4 regions of the Ruegeria sp. AB8 genome follow, and region 4 is predicted to be linked to each of the others. Evidence: riboswitches for the same ligand, from Rfam matches in the RefSeq annotation. Region 4 holds a riboswitch; each other region holds the start of a gene.
The links. Region 4 has a riboswitch for cobalamin ahead of ACR0CG_RS08940 (DUF1636 family protein). Riboswitches for the same ligand answer to the same signal wherever they lie in the genome.
Positions count from the first base shown of each region.

Region 1: linked by a shared signal. The riboswitch ahead of ACR0CG_RS03055 (hypothetical protein) and the one ahead of ACR0CG_RS08940 (DUF1636 family protein) in region 4 are both predicted to bind cobalamin.
Region 2: linked by a shared signal. The riboswitch ahead of ACR0CG_RS19260 (DUF1636 domain-containing protein) and the one ahead of ACR0CG_RS08940 (DUF1636 family protein) in region 4 are both predicted to bind cobalamin.
Region 3: linked by a shared signal. The riboswitch ahead of ACR0CG_RS05275 (DUF4198 domain-containing protein) and the one ahead of ACR0CG_RS08940 (DUF1636 family protein) in region 4 are both predicted to bind cobalamin.

Region 1 covers NZ_JBQGAB010000002.1:190,422-193,624, reverse strand. The annotation lists gene ACR0CG_RS03070 (bifunctional 2',3'-cyclic-nucleotide 2'-phosphodiesterase/3'-nucleotidase) at 1-279, shown strand, start outside; RNA gene ffs (signal recognition particle sRNA small type) at 319-417, shown strand; gene ACR0CG_RS03060 (alpha/beta hydrolase family protein) at 417-1,325, opposite strand; cobalamin riboswitch at 1,491-1,711, shown strand; gene ACR0CG_RS03055 (hypothetical protein) at 1,799-2,206, shown strand; gene ACR0CG_RS03050 (protein-tyrosine phosphatase family protein) at 2,208-2,711, opposite strand; gene ACR0CG_RS03045 (DNA polymerase III subunit gamma/tau) at 2,882-3,203, shown strand, end outside.
Region 2 covers NZ_JBQGAB010000022.1:3,005-6,207, reverse strand. The annotation lists gene cobW (cobalamin biosynthesis protein CobW) at 1-856, opposite strand, end outside; gene ACR0CG_RS19260 (DUF1636 domain-containing protein) at 853-1,233, opposite strand; cobalamin riboswitch at 1,328-1,535, opposite strand; gene ACR0CG_RS19255 (hypothetical protein) at 2,023-2,358, shown strand; gene ACR0CG_RS19250 (YybH family protein) at 2,530-3,036, opposite strand.
Region 3 covers NZ_JBQGAB010000003.1:285,570-288,772, reverse strand. The annotation lists gene cbiM (cobalt transporter CbiM) at 1-398, opposite strand, end outside; gene ACR0CG_RS05275 (DUF4198 domain-containing protein) at 405-1,190, opposite strand; cobalamin riboswitch at 1,320-1,519, opposite strand; gene ACR0CG_RS05270 (LacI family DNA-binding transcriptional regulator) at 1,878-2,903, shown strand; gene ACR0CG_RS05265 (winged helix-turn-helix domain-containing protein) at 2,908-3,203, shown strand, end outside.
Region 4 covers NZ_JBQGAB010000007.1:60,378-63,580, forward strand. The annotation lists gene ACR0CG_RS08930 (ABC transporter substrate-binding protein) at 1-351, opposite strand, end outside; gene ACR0CG_RS08935 (ABC transporter ATP-binding protein) at 370-1,155, opposite strand; gene ACR0CG_RS08940 (DUF1636 family protein) at 1,152-1,508, opposite strand; cobalamin riboswitch at 1,610-1,812, opposite strand; gene ACR0CG_RS08945 (Mur ligase family protein) at 1,921-3,203, opposite strand, start outside.

The sequences.
Region 1 (3,203 bases), on a different contig from region 4:
GGCGGCGGACACTTCCCAGTTGCGCATCAGGCCCGGCAGATCGATCTGCCGACCTTACCCATCAGGGACGTCCTGCGCGACTATCTTTCGGGGGGATTACCGGGCGACCCGATGCAATCTGCGCCCTTCCCCTTCAGCCTTGTCCGGCTTCCCGGCCACGCTTCGATTCTGAAAACCGGGCCGGGAGCAAGGGCGCATCTCTCCGAACTGGACGCATACGATCCGCATGTGCTGGGGCATGACCCGGAAGGCTTTCTGCGGATCAGACTGTCACTCTGACGGGTTGTCTTCCTGGCGCAACTTCCCTATATCGACGATTGAGAGGTTGGCGCGGGCGAGCGCCTCGCCAACCTGGTCAGGTCCGGAAGGAAGCAGCCACAACGAGCCCCGCTTGGGTCGATGTCCAACCTCTCACTTCATCCCGCAATCGTCACATCTTTCCGGTCGGAACGGACTTGCTGCTCCGCAGACTCGATCAGCCTCGGCCAGACCGCTTTGTTTTTGCGCGCAAAAACACCAATGTGGCCAATGGATTTCAGCCCGAAATCCTTTGGTTCAAGCACATGACGGTTGGCGTCCGGGCCGTATAGCTCGGCCAGCCTCCGGACCGCATTTTCAGGCACCATCTGGTCGTCCGAAATCGCAAACAGGTCAACCGGACCACCGGCCCGCGACCAGGTCACTGCGGGCAGGCCTTGGCCAATTTCAGGCAGATAGCTGTTCGGCGAGGTGCACCATTTTCGCCATTGCCAGTAGACCTTTGACGGCAGGTCCGAACCAAACCCAATGGCCTTGCCGGGCAGATACCCCAGCATATGAACTGCAAAAGGCGCATGCCCGTACCAGAAGATTCCGGCCAGCCCCCGGTAGGGCCAGGGATGATCCGACAACGTAACCAGGCCGGAACACACACAAATCATCCGGTCGATCTGATCCACATCCGATTGCAATGGCCCAAGCATACCCCCCAGCGAATGACCAATGGTCCACTGCCGCGCACTTGGGAATCGCCGCCGCATCTCGGCCCGGGCCGCGGGAATATCGATCAGCGCCCAATCGGACATGGTGACACGCGAATCCTTCAAACGCCCCGATAGCGATTTTCCGAAATCGCGGTAATCATAGGTCAGACAGGCAATGCCCTGCTCTTCCGCCAGCCACCGGGCAAAATGCTGATAATAGTCCTGGGGAACGCCGGTCGCGCTGTTCAGAACAACTACGATATCAGGCGCTGCAACAGGCAGGTACAGACGACCCGACAGCATAGCCGTCCCGGCGGGAAATCGTATGTCTTCGGTCAAGACCTGTTCCTGTATGTCCAACATCTCATGCTCCGCTCTCAACTGAACAGTTCAGTTCACCTATCTGTCAGGCCAGTCGCCCGCTCAAGTCAACCCGGTGCAAACATGACCAAACGTCCGCTTTCCCGACCACGCATCGGACCAAATGCCTCGGCCCGCGCAATGCGCTTGACTCGGGGACCCCGCAACCGCTAGCGATGAGGCGATGGTTTCCGCGCCCTTTCCGGGGCCGGGATGAAAAGGGAACACGGTGCGGTTCTGTCTGGCATTGCCGGAAGGAACCAAGGCCGAGACTGCCCCCGCAACTGTAAGCGGTGAGCAATGCCGAAACACCACTGGCCGAAAGGCTGGGAAGGTCGGCAAAGCGATGACCCGCAAGTCAGGAGACCTGCCATCGATACTGAAACCGAAACTCGGGCGGGGTGTCCGGGCAGGTCCTGATGGCATAGCCCCGTCACACCTGATCCTTGCCCCGCGCCGCGCGCGGAGGGCGCATTATGATCTGGAAGACAAGGACACACGAATTTTCTGCCACTGTGTGCCAGCGCACCGGCAAACCCTGTCCGGCACTGGCGCAAATGGCGCGGGCTCTGACGCGCGCCGTGGCAAGCGCCGGCCCGGCCGCAACCCCGCAATTCGCCATTGAAGGCAGCAGCGAGCTTGCCCATTGCCCCGAAGGGTGCATGGCCCGGTTCCACGCGCGGCCAGACAAAATCCGGGTGTTTTGCGGAACGAATGAGGAAACTCCGGGCGACAGGTTGGAGGATTATGCAGACATGATGTTCTGCGCAGAGTTCCGTGCGCTGCCGTCCGCAATTCTGTCGGACCCGCCCTGCGCCATGCTTGAAGCTTCGGCCCTGGCAGGTCGCCAAGTAGCGGCCCAGGCCGGACATTTGTCGGCCTGACCTACGGGTCCGCGCTGGCCGGAATCAATTGCGTGGCCCATGCCAGTTGTGCATCTGTTTCAACCGCACAGGGCCGCACCGCCCTCAACCGTTTCAGGGCTGCACCCGGTTGCTCGCCACATTCGACCATCAGGCGCAACACCACCATTCCGGACCGGCCACAGCCGCCCCGGCAATGCACCAGAATGCGCCCGCCCCCTGACAGGGCATGGCGGACGGCCGCGCTTACATCGGGCCAGCGCGCGGTCACGGCGTCGGGGGGTGCACCGAAATCTTCGACCGGCAGATGGACCCAGCGGCAGGCGCGCGCCTGAATGTCGGTTCCGAAGTCACGCGCGCCGTCCTGCAGCATCTCGACTTCGGTCGTCATTGAAATGACAAGACCTGGCTTCCAGTCGGAAATCGCATTCAGGTCCTGGGCATATTTACCCCCACGCCCCGGCATTGATGTCAGGGCCAGAGTACCTCCTCCGACCTGCAGCGCATGAATAATCATCTGAGACATGCAACGCGCCCTCCTTAATCGTTACGCACAAGAATCCGGTCAAAAATGCTTTCGCCTTCATTTTTACGCGCATCCCGAAGCATTCCCAAATGAATTTCGCGAACCGGCTGTGGACGCAGGCGGCGGCGCACTCTACGCTGCACTTCTGATACGAATCCGACAGAGCAGAAATGACCGACTCGCCACGCCCCGCTTATCAGGTTCTTGCCCGCAAATACCGCCCGGAAACCTTTGCCGACCTGGTTGGTCAGGATGCCATGGTGCGCACCCTGAAAAACGCGTTCGAGGCAGACCGGATCGCGCAGGCCTTCATCATGACCGGCATCCGCGGCACCGGCAAAACGACAACGGCGCGGATCATCGCCAAGGGCATGAACTGCATCGGCCCCGATGGCGACGGCAAACCGACGACCGAACCCTGCGGCCAATGCGAACATTGCGTGGCGATCATGGAAGGCCGCCATGTCGACGTGATGGAGATGGACGCGGCCA
Region 2 (3,203 bases), on a different contig from region 4:
TGACGCGCAGGATGTTCAATTCCCTGGCCAGACGTTCGATCTTGGCAACCAGATCGAGTGGATCGCTTTGCTCCGGCAGTTCGACGATGATGCTTTCGAAGTCGTCATGTTCGTGGTCGTGATGACCGTCGTGATGCGACGGACGCGCGTCCATGTCATCCTCGGCTGCAGCTTCCAGACCGAGCACGACGCGGACGTCTACGACGCCTTCGGCAACCTCTACGACGGGCAGCGGGCGCGGGGCCTCGGCTGCGATGACCTCTTTGGCTTTGGCAACACCCTCTGGCCCTGCCAGATCGGGCTTGGTCAGCAGGATGATATCGGCGCAGGATATCTGATCCTCGAACACCTCGGAAAGAGGCGTTTCGTGGTCGATCGAGTCATCGGCCAGGCGCTGGGCATCCACCGCCTCGACGTTCGGAGCGAAGCGACCTGCCGCGACCGCCTCGGCATCGGCCAGAGCGATCACGCCGTCCACAGTGATTTTCGAGCGGATATCGGGCCAGTCAAAGGCTTTCAGCAGCGGCTTGGGCAGGGCGAGGCCGGAGGTTTCGATCAGAATGTGATCGGGGCGCGGGTCCAGCGCCATCAGCGCTTCGATGGTCGGAATGAAATCATCGGCCACGGTGCAGCAGATGCAGCCGTTTGCCAGTTCCATGATGTTCTCTGCCGGACAATCGGGAATGGCGCAGGATTTCAGAATATCGCCGTCGACGCCCACGTCGCCGAATTCATTGACCACGACCGCCAGACGTTTGCCCTGCGGGTTCTGCATCAGGTGCTTGACCAGCGTTGTCTTCCCTGAGCCCAGAAAGCCGGTGATCACAGTGACGGGAAGTTTCTCAAGAGTGCTCATTTCAGGGCTCCAATCGGGGGAATGCGGGAGGCGCAGTTTTTGCGGAAATGTTCGGGGCGCTCACGCCATTTGACCAAGCCGTCCTCGGTCGCCAGATATTTGGTCGCACCGTCGACAATGACGTCAACGTGTTCGGCTTCGTTCAGGTTCTCATAGACAAAGGTCCAGCGACCCGGTCCACCGCGCAGCACGATCGAGCAGCCCTGATCGCAGTTCGACAGGCATTCGACGGGTTTCAGCGTGATGCCTTCGGGCAGGTCGGCCTGTTGCAGCGCTTTGTGCAGCAATGTGCCGGGGCGTTTTTCATCATCCTCGACGGGCAGTCCACGGCGGCACGTGGTACAGACCAGCAACTCGACTGGTGCGGTCTCGGTCATGTCTCTCATCCCCCCAAATCCTCTTCGCGGGGGACGGGGTTTCATGCGGGCCACGCGTCTGCACATGGACCCGACACCGGAACACCCCGCCCGGTTTCTTCTTCGGGTGCTGGCAGGTCTCCCGGCTTGCGGATGTCAGAGGCTTGCTCTGGCAGATGTCCCGCCTTCCCGGCCTTTCGGCCAGTGGCTATGGGCACCCTCTCCGGTCACGGTCGCGGGGGCGGCTGCGTTTGACGGAAAAACCGCTGACGCATTCCCTTTTCATCCATCCAGGGATGGACACCAACGGGTCGGACATGCGGCACAGGCGGGGGACTTGTCAAGCTTCAGGATGCGCGGTTTTGCCGCCGGAAGGGAAAAGCGACCTGAGGTGGTCACTCAGCGGCATCGCCGGGCGCTTGCTGCGCCGGAAATCCTGCGTGATTGAGGGGTTCAGTGTGATGTTCGCTGATTTTGGAAGGGGTCGGCGGGACCCGGCCAGGCGGGGCAGATTCGGCTTCAGAGCCACTGGGGCAGGCCGTGTGTGGACGTTGCGGCGACCAATCGACCGTCATCTCCGAGCATCGCTAAACCGAGGGATTGGGGTTTCGTTGATTAAGTAGCCGCCGTTCCGACCGGCTCGGGGTACTCCATTTCAGTATTCGCGCAAGACCCGGCAAAAACGACCGCTTCGAGATCGAATCTGATGGCCGTCTTGCCGTGCACAGAGTAGCCAGAATTTTTGCAAAATTATGCCTCAAACTGTCCTTAGCGGGCGTCGGCGAACAGAATATGCCAGGAAACAAAAAAATGAAAAAGTTAGCAGCTTTTCTTGTGTTCTTACCCGTCGCTGCAGTTGCGGAAGACCGGGTGTTCGAGTGTGAAGCGCCGGATGCAAAATATCCGGAAATGGCGGCCACGCTGGTCAAATACGAAGGCCAGAACAAAGGGCATATTACCATTGGTGATATCGACAATAAGGCTGAGGTGTATCCCGGCCTCGACACCCTGACTTACCTGTATATCGGTGACGGCTTTACCCTGAATTACAACGTGAATCTCAAGACTGGCACGTTTGACTATTCGGCTTCGGGCAGCAAATCCGGATGGGGCAAAGGCAGCTGCAAGGAAGTTGTGGCCCAGTAATTCGCTAATGCCCGGTCTGCGGGTTGGGCCTTTCGGTTGCCGAGAAAAGTACTTGCCTGGTTCCGTCCTGAGGCCAATGTAGTTGGCCGTGGACGGAACCCGGTTAAAAGCGGCCGATCCAGTATGTGTCCAAGCCATCTGGGCGGCGTGCCAACCAATCAAATCTTTTGATCAGCAAGGTTCGGCACGCCCCGAACACGCGGGCGCGATTGATCTGCCGGCGCTGAAGGTATTCGCGTTGGACCAGATATCCCGCGCCACGCGCCATGTTCCGTCATCTTCGAGATGGTAGATATTGATGCCATGGCCCGTGGAAACAGTGGCAGGGCCCGGGTCACGCGGAACATCGGTGGCGGTAAACTCATAACGCTCAAACGCCCAGTCCGCCGCCACAACAAATTCCAGCGATTGCTTTTTCCAACTGGTGTGAACGGCGTCGAAATACCCGCGCACCCAAGGCCCGACCTTGGCTTTGCCTTCCATAACAGGCGCGCCGGGTGCGATGAAGACCACGTCATCAGTGACCGTCTCAAGGAATTGATCCAGTTTGTTCGAGTTGATCGCTGCAAGATACGCTACGTGTGCGGCTTGCGGAGTGTCGGCTCTGGTGTCGGGCAGCGCCGGTGTCGCGATAGCCAACCCTATTCCAGTAAAAAGCATGGTTATCCTGATAGTCATATCGGCCTCCAAGCATTTGCGGCGATTGGACCTTGCCGGTTGTTCAAACCCGCCTATCAACGCAAAACGCATTGCAGGACGATCGTATTGCAACGCAATTCGACAGGCTTTTAGGGCAATCGCAATTTCAGATAGCTACACCACTGATTGTTCAACTCGTATCGGGT
Region 3 (3,203 bases), on a different contig from region 4:
CAGATCGCCCCCTGAACAGGTGAGCCACGTGCGATCAGGCGACCAAAGATCATCCAGGTCAGCACCGCCGGAAGGGCGATATTCACCGTGTTGATCCCCAGCACGGTCAATCCGCCAAAACCAAAGAACACGGCCTGCAGCAGCAAGCCGACAAAAAGGGCCGGAAAGGCGGCCCAGCCGAGCAGAAGCCCGGCCAGACCGTTCAGAATCAAATGCACAGACGACGGGCCAATCGGCACATGGATCAGCGAGGCGACAAAAAAGCTGGCCGACAACACGCCCGCCGTGGGAATGCGATCCAGATCCAGCGATTTCAGGCCCAATGCGATCCCGCCAGCCGCGGCGACCGCACCGCCGATCACGACAGGGTTGGAAAGGGCTCCGTCGACGATGTGCATTCAGGCTTACTCCAGATCCCAGGCGCGGATCCAGATGACCGCATCCTGGCTCAGCTCTTTGCCTTCATGCTCGGTTTCCGGGCCCACGCCCAAAGCGGCGAAGCCCCAGTACCCGGCTTTTGGCACACCAAAAGTGAAATATCCGTTGTCATCCGAAATCGCGACCAACGCGCCGCCCGGCAATGGGGACACGGTGGCGTCCTTCGCGCCGGTGCCGGTCATGTCCGGTGCTGCGGCGATGTACTCGATTTCGATTTTTGCGCCGGCGACGGGCTGTCCCTCGCTCAACACGCGACCGGTAAAGGTTGACCCGGCGATGATGTTGTAAGGCTTGTTCAGCGGCAGAATCTCGGCGGCCAGCCCCTGCGGCTGATCCCAATCGGTCGGCAGTTCGTTTCGGTTGAGGTAAGCCTTGGTGATCTGCTGGATATAGATATCCTCGGATTCTTCGTAGTAAGGCGCAGGAACTGTAACCACCACATAGTCACCCGAGCGCTTCACCGGAATCGAGCCCAGGAACGCTTTGGCAATGTTGTCCGGTCCTTCAAAGGTGGTTTCTTGCAGCGTACCCATCAGATCGGTTTTTTCACCGTTGTGGATCACAAAGAATTCTTCCGGTTTTTCCAGGGTCATCACGTGACCAGCTTCAAACGGGTGCCAGAAAACCAGTTTGACCGGAACGTCACCGGGGCGTTCGATCATCGTGTCGTCGGTATATTCCAGCAGGAAATGGGCCTGCGCCAATGCAGGCATCGCCAAAGCAGCCGTTGCAGCCACCAGCAGTTTTTTCACAAATCGAGTCCTTCTCACGTCGCGCCTTCCCCGGAACAATTCTGCTTTGACGATGGGGAACGCGAAGCCATCTGCCTTGTCGGGCAAACAGATCCGGCGCACACCCCGTCGCCGATGATGAACGCCCCTTCCAAGGGCGCATGTTCGGCAGGTCTCCTGACTTGCGGGTCAAAGCGCTAAACTAACCTTCCCGGGATACCCCAGTGGCATTATCAGCCGCGCTCGCCGCCTACAGTTGCGGGGGCAGTTGCAGAGTTGGCAAAATGTGCCGCACTGCATTCCCTATTGCTTCCGAAGATGTCCCCGGAACCGAACATGGCGCGTTCATGCCAGAATATGTAAGACACGGTCAACAATTGATTGCGGCGTTGCATGGGCCATTTGCGAAATCAGAAATTGCATGTTCGCGCTTGCTACGCGGTTTGGTATGCGCCACCGCGAGTGTGTGTGTTTTCCTAGATCTCTTTATGTGTTCAATAGTCGTCGGTTCAGTTCGCGGACTTGAGATTTTTAGGCCTGAAACTGCGGGCGTTGACTCGCGTGTTTAATTGAACTCGTTACAAATATGTAGGGTCGCTCCGATGCACAAAAGGTCCGACCGGCCCAGCGCCCGATGCAGAAGCAGAGTTGTTGTACTTGTCGCCGTGTTCACGCTACCATCGGGCAAAACAACAGTGCAGGTGCCTCGTGACCACAGAAACAAAACGCCCGCTCACCCTTCGCGATGTCTCGGAAGCGTCGGGGGTATCCGAAATGACGGTCAGCAGGGTCCTGCGCAATCGGGGTGATGTATCGGATGCGACCCGAACACGGGTTCTGGCCGCCGCAAAAGAGCTGGGATACGTGCCCAACAAAATTGCGGGTGCGCTGGCATCCAGCCGGGTCAATCTGGTTGCGGTCATCATCCCCTCACTGTCCAACATGGTCTTCCCCGAGGTCCTGACCGGCATCAATCAGGTTCTGGAAGACACCGAATTGCAGCCAGTGGTCGGCGTGACCGATTATTTGCCGGAAAAAGAGGAAAAGGTCCTTTACGAGATGCTCTCGTGGCGGCCTTCGGGCGTGATCATCGCAGGCCTGGAACACACGGAAGCGGCCCGGGCGATGCTGGATTCCGCGGGCATTCCGGTGGTCGAAATCATGGATACCGACGGCAAACCCGTGGATGCGATGGTCGGCATTTCACACCGCCGTGCCGGCCGTGAAATGGCGCAGGCCATTCTGAAGGCCGGATACCAGCATATCGGTTTCATGGGGACCAAGATGCCTTTGGACCACCGCGCGCGCAAACGTTTCGAGGGCTTTACCGAGGTTCTGGGCAAACACGGGATCGAGATCGAGGACCGCGAGTTCTACTCGGGCGGGTCGGCACTGGCCAAGGGGCGCGAGATGACGCAGGCGATGCTGGAACGATCGCCGGAACTGGATTTTCTGTATTATTCCAATGATATGATCGGCGCTGGCGGGCTGTTGTACCTGCTGGATCAGGGGATCGACATCCCTGGTCAGATCGGGTTGGCGGGGTTCAACAATGTCGAACTGCTGCAAGGTCTGCCCCGCAAACTGGCAACCATGGATGCCTGCCGGCTGGAAATCGGCCGCCAGGCCGCAGGGATCATCGCGGCACAGCTGGCCGACCCGGAAGCCGAGATTGAAACCCGCGTAACCCTGACGCCAAAAATCAGCTACGGCGACACACTGAAGCGGCGTTAGAGTCTTGGCACTGCCGAAACTGGACAACCGGACAGCCCGTGCGGTGTTCATGGATCGTCACTTGCTGTCCGAAACCCCGTCGGGCAGCGCAAAGGGCGCGGATCTTCTGGACCTGATCCGACGGCTTGGTTTTGTTCAGCTGGACAGTATCAACACCGTGGCCCGCGCCCATGACATGATCCTGTTTTCGCGCAGGCCCACCTATCGCAGCACACATCTGAAGCGCCTGTATGAACGGGACAGGGCGCTGTTCGAGCATTGGACACATGACGCCGCCGTCATTCCGATGGAGTTCTACCG
Region 4 (3,203 bases):
GTCTCCGCCCGGCTTCATCCCGTAATACCAGCCCGCGAAGAACATGTCGGGTTCGACGGCCACAAGGTTCTCGACCGTTGGGTATTTGGGCGCAAGCTCGGGAATATCGCCGCGCAGCGTATCGAATTCCGGGCTGGTTTTGTACCATCCGGTGATGCCGGTCAGCCCGACGATCTTGTCTTGCAGACCCAGCGCAAAGGCCATGTCGGTCATGTTCATATCGTGCACGACAATCCGCTCGGGTGCAGTTTCAAAAACTAGCGACTTGCCGCAATTGTCGACGGCAATTTCTTGTGCCGACGCACCGCCTGCCAGGGCTGTGGTCAGGACCACCGACCAGATCTGTTTCATTCAAAGATGCTCCTAGGGTTAGTTTGAGACCGAGGTTTTTCGGATATCCAGCGCCGGAATCACGCGGCCCTCATGGTGAAAGCACAGGTAGTCGACGCCAAAGGTTTCCCGGACCCGGTCCGAGGTCAGCACATCGGCCACGGGACCAAAGCCCGTGAGCCGCGCGGATTTCATCATGGCCACGTGAGTGGCGAATTCGGGGATCATGACGAGGTCGTGGACGATCATGACCACCGTTATGCCCAACTCGGCAACGAGCGACAGCATCCGCCCCTTGGCGTCGGGGTCCAGATGGTTTGTCGGTTCGTCCAAAAACAATAGTGAAGGGTTCTGTGCCAGAGCACGCGCGATATGCGCGCGTTGACGTTCGCCCCCGGAAAGTACGCCCATTCGTTTTTCCGCCAGATCACTCAGACCTGTCAGGTTCAAAACCCTGTCCAGTTCGGCGGCGTGGCCCTCTTTCGACCGGTCAGCCCGGATCGGGATTCGCCCCAAGGCCACATATTCCCGCAAAGACAATCTGCTATCCGGCAGCTCGTGCTGGCTGACAACAGCGATCATTCGGGCGCGCTGGTTGGCGGGCATGTGTTTCAGGCTGCGCCCATTGATCAAAACGTCGCCCAGCGCCAGTTCGGCTGTGCCGCACAACAGGTTCAGAAGCGTCGTCTTCCCGGCCCCGTTCGGCCCGGCAATTGCAAGGATGGCACCTTCTTCCAGTTCGAAAGACGCCGCTTGCAGCAGTACATCACCATTCAGCGCATAGTACTCGACGTCACGCACGGCAAGAAATGCAGAGGTCGTCATGAATGCTCCTCCAAAGTCATTCGGGGCAAACGGGAAAGGGTTTTGTCAAAAAGCGCGCTCGGCCTGTCGGACGCGCAGGTCCATCCATCGGCACTGTTCTGATATTGCAACGCGAATTCGGCCAAGGCCGCGATGTCATGCGGGGTCCGGATGTCGCCGAACAGGTATTGGGCTTTGCCGGCGGCCTGAAACCCAACAGTTGTCGGCTGCGCACACCCGGCCATGCAATCGACCGTGCGAATGGCAAACGCGGACGGCAGCGCATCTGACAAAGAAGAGCGTATTTTGTCCGCAGACAAATCACCGTTGCATGTCGAACAGATCAGAAGAACATGATCAGTGGCGTCTGACATGGTCCGCTCCACTTGTTGCCAAGCGCGGACAGAAGGTGCTGATCATGTAAACACGTGACTGACGTGCCATCTAAGCCTCCTTCCAGGGCGCCCCGCCCCGGGTTGGTTGAACATTGATGGCAGGTCTCCTGACTCGCGGGTCCTTGCTTGGCCTTCCTTCCCGGCCCATTCGGCCAGTGGGTGTTTGGCGTCGCTCACCGCTTACAGTTGCGGGGGCAGTTACGGACTTGGCCCACTGGGCCGCACCGTATTCCCTTTTCATCCCTCGGGTCTTCCTTCGGGAACCATCTTCTAGCTAAGTGCCTCAGACCCGGGCATGCGTCAATACAGAATTGTTGCCAGGACACTCTGTTCGGCGGCGGAGCGGCATCCATCGGTAACTGCCCGGGTGCCTCGCGTTCAGCGTGCCGGTTCAATTCTCCAGCAGTTTCAGAACCTGTTCGCGCTCGGACAAGACCAGCAACAGGGCAAGATCGCCCGGTTCGATCTGATCCAGTATTGTCCTGCTCGCCTCGACCGGGGAAGGCGCGCTCAGGATCTGCTCATCCCGAAGACCGTTGTTCATTGCCGCCTGCTTAATCAGCTTTGGAATCTCACCAAGGTTGCGTCCCCGCAGATAACCCTCAAGCTCGGCAGCGACGATCACATCCGGCTGGAACCGCAATGCCGTTTGCGTGACATCGATGATGTCCTGATCGGACCGGTCCCCGGCATGGCTTAGCAGTATGAAGCGGCGCTTTGCCGGAAGTCCGGACAAAGCCTCGCACACCGCTGCGACCGAATGTGGGTTATGCGCAAAATCGACAAAGACGCGGGCGCCGCTATGGGAAAACTCGTTGCACCGGCCCGGATTATCTTTGGCGTCTGGCTTGAAACCGGACAATCCCGTGCGAATGGCCTGCATCGGGATATCCAGTGCGCAGGCCAGACACAGCGCAGTCATTGCGTTGAGGATATTGTACCTGGCAGCCCCACCCATAGCGAGCGGTACATCGTGAACCGAAATCACCGGTTGTTCCGTGGAGCCATCGAAGAACACGATCATCTCGTCCCGCAGGAAGGCACAACAATGTCCTTGCTCGCGGGATTGTTGGATCAGTGCGTTTTTCTGGTCCAGCGAGAACCACCAGATCCTGCAGGACGTGTTCAGCGCCTCATCCCGGACAAAGGGGTCATCCGCGTTCAGGGCCAGAACGCCATCTTTCTTAAGGGTGCGATGCACGGCGAACTTGGCCTGCGCCAACTCCGGAACCGTGTTGACGCCGTACTGACCCAGATGATCATTGGCGACATTTGTGACAGCCGCAGCCGAGGCGGCATGGGTTGGAAGACCCCGGCGCAGGATTCCGCCACGGGCAACCTCCAGACAGGCGACTTCAAGCCGCCGGTCGCGCAGCAGCATGCGCGCTCCGCCGGGGCCGGAATAATCACCACGGTCGAGGATGTCGTCGCCGACGCGGACAAACTCGGTCGAGGTCAGCCCGGCAACCTTGCCCGCCGCCCGGGCGATCGCCTCAAGCAGCCGGGTCGTTGTGGTCTTGCCATTGGTTCCGGTGATGAAGGCGACGGGGATGTTGTGCAAGGCGTCCCACTCGACTTCATCAGGCGCAGGCAGAGCGTTCCAGGCCCAGGTCCGGCTTCCGACCCCGTGGCCGATCGAAATCTCGTCGTCGTCACACAGGATATCGACGCCCC